DNA from 2 places in the Peribacillus sp. TH27 genome. Region 2 is predicted to be linked to the other one. Evidence: riboswitches for the same ligand, from Rfam matches in the RefSeq annotation. Region 2 holds a riboswitch; the other holds the start of a gene.
What was found. Region 2 has a riboswitch for ZMP and ZTP ahead of JFU24_RS21500 (phosphoglycerate dehydrogenase). Riboswitches for the same ligand answer to the same signal wherever they lie in the genome.
Positions count from the first base shown of each region.

Region 1: another riboswitch for ZMP and ZTP. It lies ahead of JFU24_RS13405 (APC family permease); the one in region 2 lies ahead of JFU24_RS21500 (phosphoglycerate dehydrogenase).

Region 1 is NZ_JAEKEV010000002.1:2,481,730-2,485,142, reverse strand. It holds gene JFU24_RS13410 (amino acid permease) at 1-682, shown strand, start outside; ZMP/ZTP riboswitch at 1,364-1,442, shown strand; gene JFU24_RS13405 (APC family permease) at 1,497-3,089, shown strand.
Region 2 is NZ_JAEKEV010000002.1:4,170,186-4,173,598, forward strand. It holds gene JFU24_RS21495 (sugar porter family MFS transporter) at 1-1,278, shown strand, start outside; ZMP/ZTP riboswitch at 1,465-1,543, shown strand; gene JFU24_RS21500 (phosphoglycerate dehydrogenase) at 1,716-2,915, shown strand; gene JFU24_RS21505 (VOC family protein) at 3,222-3,413, opposite strand, start outside.

The DNA of each region.
Region 1 (3,413 bases), 1.7 Mb from region 2:
TTGGCGTATTTTAATATTCTATATTGGCGCTATTTTTGTCATCGTGACAGTCTTTCCTTGGAACCAACTAGATGACATCGGTAGTCCGTTTGTTTCAACCTTTGCTAAAATAGGTATTACTGCAGCAGCAGGTATTATTAACTTTGTCGTAATCACAGCGGCGATGTCTGGATGTAATAGTGGGATTTTCAGTGCAGGTCGTATGCTTTACACTCTAGCAATGAACGGTCAAGCTCCTAAAATCTTTGCGAAAGTATCTAAAAATGGAGTGCCAGCTTATTGTACGATTGCTGTCCTTTTAGGTTTAGCAATTGGTGTTGTCTTGAACTACCTTGCACCGCCACAACTATTCCTTTATGTTTACAGTGCTAGTGTTCTACCTGGAATGATTCCATGGTTTGTCTTACTTATTAGTGAGCTTAAATTCAGAAAGGTAAGAGCTGCGGAAATGGAAAACCACCCGTTCAAAATGCCTTTTGCCCCTTACAGCAACTATGCAACAATTGCATTTTTACTGATGGTGCTGGTTGGTATGTGGATTAACCCTAGTACTCGTATTTCCCTGATTGTTGGGGTCGTTTTCCTAGCTATAGTCGTAGCAAGTTATTACATTTTAAAAATGGAGAAGCGAGTACCATTAGAGGCTAAGACCGATGATGATTTCCAGCTAAGAAGCAAGTAAGGATTTAGGGACATCATCTTGTTCAAGGAAATATTAAAATACTATTAATCTACGTTCATCATTCTAGCTATGCTGAGTGTGTTTCACTGTTAGTTTAAATATAATAGATACTAATTAAAGTTGTGCATAAATTGTGGACAAAGCAAAGAGAGGTCTTCATCCCTCAGGCTTTTCCCCCAACTTGTGCATGACTTTTTTTGCGGGAGAAAAGAACACTGGGAGTAAAGGGGAATAATCCAGTGAAATTGAAAACCGATAAGGTATTTTAGAAATATGGGGGATTTATATCCCATTGTGGTCATGGAACCTCCCCACCGTTATGGTTGATTCTAGCAAATCGGTTATTTTGTACAAAGTTGCTTTGATATTATTGCAATAAATCCGAACCTTAAAAGGAATAAAGAAAATCGGGAAACCCATTAATTTGGAACGGTTTATTTTGCACATATAAGCTATTAAAGATTTTTAAGTATAATGTTAAAGGGAAATGATGATATTGTTGAAGCATATAGTTCTAGAAATCGAATGTTTGTTTTTTGGAGCTTAATCCACCTAATTTTTTCAAATTAAAAAGAATATTAATAGTGAATTCCGAAAAAACAATGGGATTATTTATAAAATATAAATGTTTTTCAAGTATTGTGAAATTTAATATAATCCTATATACTAAAAAAAAACTATTTTTCTATATGTAACTGGCGCAACATGGAGTACCATGGGGGAGCATATAGAGTATAAGCCGCGCGCCTGGGCAAACACTTGATTTTTTTAGATCAAGTGTTTTTTATTTTCCTAGGAAGAGGTGTAGGTAGGGATGAGTAATATGCATAGAAAGATGGGGACTTTTGCTTTAACTATGACAGGTATTGGTTCTATTATCGGCTCAGGGTGGTTGTTCGGAGCGTGGAAAGCTGCCCAGATTGCAGGACCAGCAGCTATTTTTTCTTGGATTATCGGTATGGTTGTAATTTTATTTATCGCATTATCTTACGCAGAGCTTGGGGCAATGTTTCCTGAAGCTGGAGGAATGGTTAAGTATCCTCAATACTCGCATGGCTCTTTTATTGGATTTTTAGCTGCGTGGGCAAACTGGATATCTATCGCTTCGACTATTACCGTTGAGGCCATTGCTTCAGTACAATATATGAGTACGTGGCCTTGGGAATGGGCCAGATGGACTCATTCTTTAGTTGATAACAATATCTTAACGATCAAAGGATTATTCATAGCTTCTTTACTACTATTGTTCTATTTCTTCGTCAACTATTGGACAGTTAACCTTTTTGCTAAGGCAAATTCATTTATTACTATTTTTAAATTAATTGTTCCAGGTGTAATGGCAGGATCGTTATTTTTTGCTGGATTTCATGGTGAAAACTTTACAAGTTCTCAAGGGATCGCACCATATGGTTGGGCAAGCGTTTTAACAGCAGTAGCTACTTCTGGTATCGTGTTTGCGTTTAATGGATTTCAAAGTCCCGTTAATATGGCAGGAGAAGCTAAGTCTCCGAATAAGTCTATACCTATTGCTGTTATTGGGTCTATTCTAATTGCAGGTTTTATATACGTTATATTACAAGTTGTGTTTATCGGTGCAGTTGATCCGTCTATGATCGTGAACGGATGGAGTCATCTGAATTTCAATTCACCTTTTGCTGATTTGGCAATTGCTCTTAGTCTTAACTGGTTAGCGATTGTATTGTATGTAGATGCATTTGTATCACCGTCTGGTACAGGTGCTACTTATACAACGACAACTTCGCGTATGCTTTATGGAATGCAGAAAAATGGGTACTTACCGAATATCTTTGGTACATTACATCCACTTTATGGTGTTCCTCGTCCAGCGATGTTATTAAACTTAGGAGTATGTTTTATCTTTTTATTTTTATTCCGCGGATGGGGCGTACTTGCTGAAGTGATTTCAGTTGCTACACTTATTTCGTATATCATGGGGCCAGTTGCATTGGCAACATTAAGACGTACAGCTTCTCATTTTAATCGTCCATTTTACTTAAAAGGTGCTTCTATTATTGCACCATGTGGATTTGTTTTTGCATCGCTTACTTTATATTGGGCGCGTTGGCCATTAACAGGAGAAGTGGTTTTCATCATTGCCATTGGACTTCCTATTTACTTTTATTATCAAGCGAAAAATAAATGGAATGGATTCAAAAAACAATTTTTATCAGGTGTTTGGATGCTTCTTTACTTAGGTTGTATGATTTTGATTTCTTATATTGGAAGTGAGAAGTTCGGCGGAAAAAATATTCTTACTTTTGGCTGGGATATGGTGGTCATCGCATGTCTAGCACTTGGCTTCTATTGTTGGGGAGTTAAAAGCGGGATTAAAACAGAATACATGGCTGAGGCTGAAAAAATTAACAAAGAATTTTTCAATAAATAACTTTTAGTGTAGACATCGCTATATGAGTAGAATGAAAACATGGTTACTTTATGACCATGTTTTTTTTAGTGCTGGCGATTGGAAGGGTATTCCTATTAATGGGCATGGAAAATTTTATAGTTAAAAAAAATAGCGTATTTTGCCAGATATAAAACCAATCCATAATCAGTTAATAGTGAGCTATACAAAATCTTCATCGTAATTATAATGGAAAATGGGGATTTACTCAGTTTGTATCTTGATAAGATTAAATCCGCAAATAATGTAAAAGCTGAATTGAGACCCATAAAAAAAGGTGTCAGGCACCCTTTTGGGTTTTTGTCC
Region 2 (3,413 bases):
TATGGTTTTGATTCTGGTGCCATTTCTCCAGCGATTCCCTTTATTACCGAGGAATTTGGATTAAGCCCGGCCGGCCAAGGATTGATTGTAAGTTTCCTTCTTTTAGGAGCATTGCCTGCTATTGTTCTTTCAACCTCCTTATCTAAAGTATTAGGAAGGAAATCGCTCTTAATAGGAGCAGGCATCACGTTTATTGTTGGGTCTATTGGCTGTGCCTTCGCTACTAATGTAAGCGTTTTAATAGGATCGCGATTTATCCTTGGAATCGGATGCGGAATAGCCAATATGTGTTCGTTGATATATCTGGTTGAATTAGCTCCACCTAAAATCAGAGGATTAATTGGTGCATTATATCAATTAAGTGTAAATGTCGGAATTTTAAGTGCTTACATTGTAGGAGCTTCCTTCTCTGCTAGTGGTTCATGGAGAATCATGCTAGGAATAGGTATTATTCCTGCTGCAATCTTTACGATTGGGATGCTAATCTCACCCGAAAGTCCACGTTGGCTAATGACTGCAGGAAAAGAAGAACGTGCAAGAAAAGTATTAATGAAACTAAGAGGATCGAAGAAAGAAGTGGAAGATGAAATAAGCGATATTAATTATTCACTAAAACAGCAAACTGTCGGATTCAAGCATTTAGTTGGCCAGTATAAAAAGATTCTAAATATGAACTTCATATTAACGTTTTTTCAGGTCTTCACTGGGATTAATGCAGTAGTATACTTTGCTCCAATCATCTTTGAAGGAGTGGAAATTAACGGGTGGAGCGGATCGAATATAGCCAACTTCGGGATAGGTACCGCCTTAGTTATTTCCACGGCTATATCGCTATTCATTGTTGATAAACTGGGAAGAAAAACATTATTAATCTATAGTATTGGCGGGCAGGTCCTACCACTAATCGGTTTAGCACTATTTTCAGATTTTACGATATTTAGTATGGTTTGTGTGTTCTTATATGTATTCGCGTTTGGAATCGGTCTAGGTCCTGTATTCTGGCTATTCATCCCTGAAGTGTTACCTTTGCAGGCAAGAGCGATCGGAATGGGAGTCATTACATTTTTACAGTACACATTGAATTTTCTTTTTTCGTATACTTTCCCGCCATTGTTAAGTGTCATTGGAAATAATGTCTTCTTAATATACGCGGTATTATCAATAGTTGCTTGCGTATTTATTCACTATAAAACACCAGAAACCAAAGGGAAAACTTTAGAAGAAATTGAAGAGTACTGGCGTCAGCAAGATATGGAAAAAGCTATTAAACCTGCTTAAGGGTTTAACCCTTCCAATACAAGAACTAAAGATAGAACATCTATTGGAAGAATATTCTTCTTGCTAAGGGGACTGAGCAATGGGGAATTCTACTAAATAATTCTGCCAAAGGAACTGAAATAGGATAACCTTTTAAAATTGTAGTTGAAGGTTGATGGAGAATTTGATAAAATATAATTAATTAAAAAGACTATGTGTGACTGGCGAAACGCGGATAACCGTGAGGGAGCATATAGTGTCGTAGCCGTTCGCCTGGGCAGAGGTAAGGGAAATTATCCCTTGCCTCTTTCTGTTTATTAGGAGAGGATAGTGAAGACTAAAATCCATTATTAGAGAATACACAGATTTTTATGAAATTTGATTAGTAGCTTGCTTAACATCTTGTTAATTAATTTAGGAATTTAAAAACTATCATAAATTAAAAGAGGAGAAATAATATGAGCACATTAATTTTAGAAAAACTGAAAACAATCAAAACCTTAAATAATATTGCTGAAAGCGGGTTAAATGTATTCAATAAGGATAACTTTACTATCGACAATGACAGTGAAAACCCTGATGCTGTTGTTCTTCGTAGCTTTAACATGCATGCATTAGAATTAGGCGATAATTTAAAAGCAATCGCAAGGGCCGGAGCGGGTGTCAATAATATTCCCGTCGACAAATGCACAGAGCTAGGAATTGTTGTTTTTAATACCCCTGGTGCTAACGCTAACGCTGTAAAAGAAATGGTACTAACCTCTTTAATGGCTTCATCTCGTAACCTTTTTGCCGGTGTGGCCTGGACAAAGACGTTAGAAGGTGAAGGAGAACAAGTTCCAAAGCTTGTAGAAGCAGGAAAGAAACAATTTGTTGGAAAAGAAATCAAGGGGAAAACTCTTGGTGTAATCGGTTTAGGAGCGATCGGTGCGCTTGTAGCTAATGATGCACTAGGTTTAGACATGGATGTGATTGGATTTGACCCGTTCATCTCTGTCGATACAGCTTGGAACTTGTCCCGCAATGTACAGCGCGCTATGACGATTGAACAGTTGTTTGCTGAATCTGATTATATTACTGTACACGTGCCATTAACTGATGATACAAGAGGAATGTTTAACCAAGAAACATTTAGCATCATGAAACCGGGCGTACATATTTTGAATTTCTCACGTGGTGAGCTTGTGAATGAAACGGATATGGAAGCTGCACTTGAAAGCGGGAAAGTTGGCAGGTTTATTACAGACTTCCCGAATGAAAATGTATTGAAAATGAAAAATGTAGTTCCAATCCCACATCTTGGTGCCTCTACGCAAGAATCAGAGGAAAACTGTGCTATTATGGCAGCTCGTCAAGTGAAGTTGTTCTTAGAAACAGGGAACATCAAAAACTCAGTGAATTTTCCAAACACTTCCCTTCCTTATACAGGAAAGCGTCGTGTGGCAACTTTCCACGAAAACGTTCCAAACATGGTTGGGCAGATCACACTGGCTATATCAGACTATAATTTGAACATCGCTGACATGGTTAACAGAAGCCGTGGTGGATACGCGTATACGATGATTGACATTGACGGTGAAGTAAACGGCGATATCATTCCTGGTTTAGAGGAAAAAATCAAACAAATCACAGGCATCGTTACAACTCGTATTATTTAACATACTTTAATTGAACAGGAAGAAAGCGTACTTTCCTGCTCAAATGATAAATATTAGTACAAGCCTCAATTCCTTTAAGGAGTTGAGGCTATTTTTATTTTAGGCTTTGTTAGACAGTAAGGCTGTTGATTTTTGAACAAATATAAGAGACTACTTATTGTGGTCTTCTATAGAACTAGCACCTGTTTCTATAAGAAAAGCGATTCCTATTAATGAATCGCGCCCGTTGGTTGAATGAGGAAAAGGTGTAATCCTTTTAGTAACATGCTCAGATAACCTTACTTTTCAATTGCAGTTTTTTTTATTTTAATTTCCTATGCCGGGCGAATTCATTAATACAATTCTCCAACCATCTGGATCTTCAATTGTAACACCTGATTTTTCCCAATATGGATTTTCTGGAGATACTGAATCATAACCCATACCTTTCAATCTATTTGTGATTTCTTCAATGGTTTTACTTTCAGGAATATAGAAGACAAGCAGATTATCATTTGT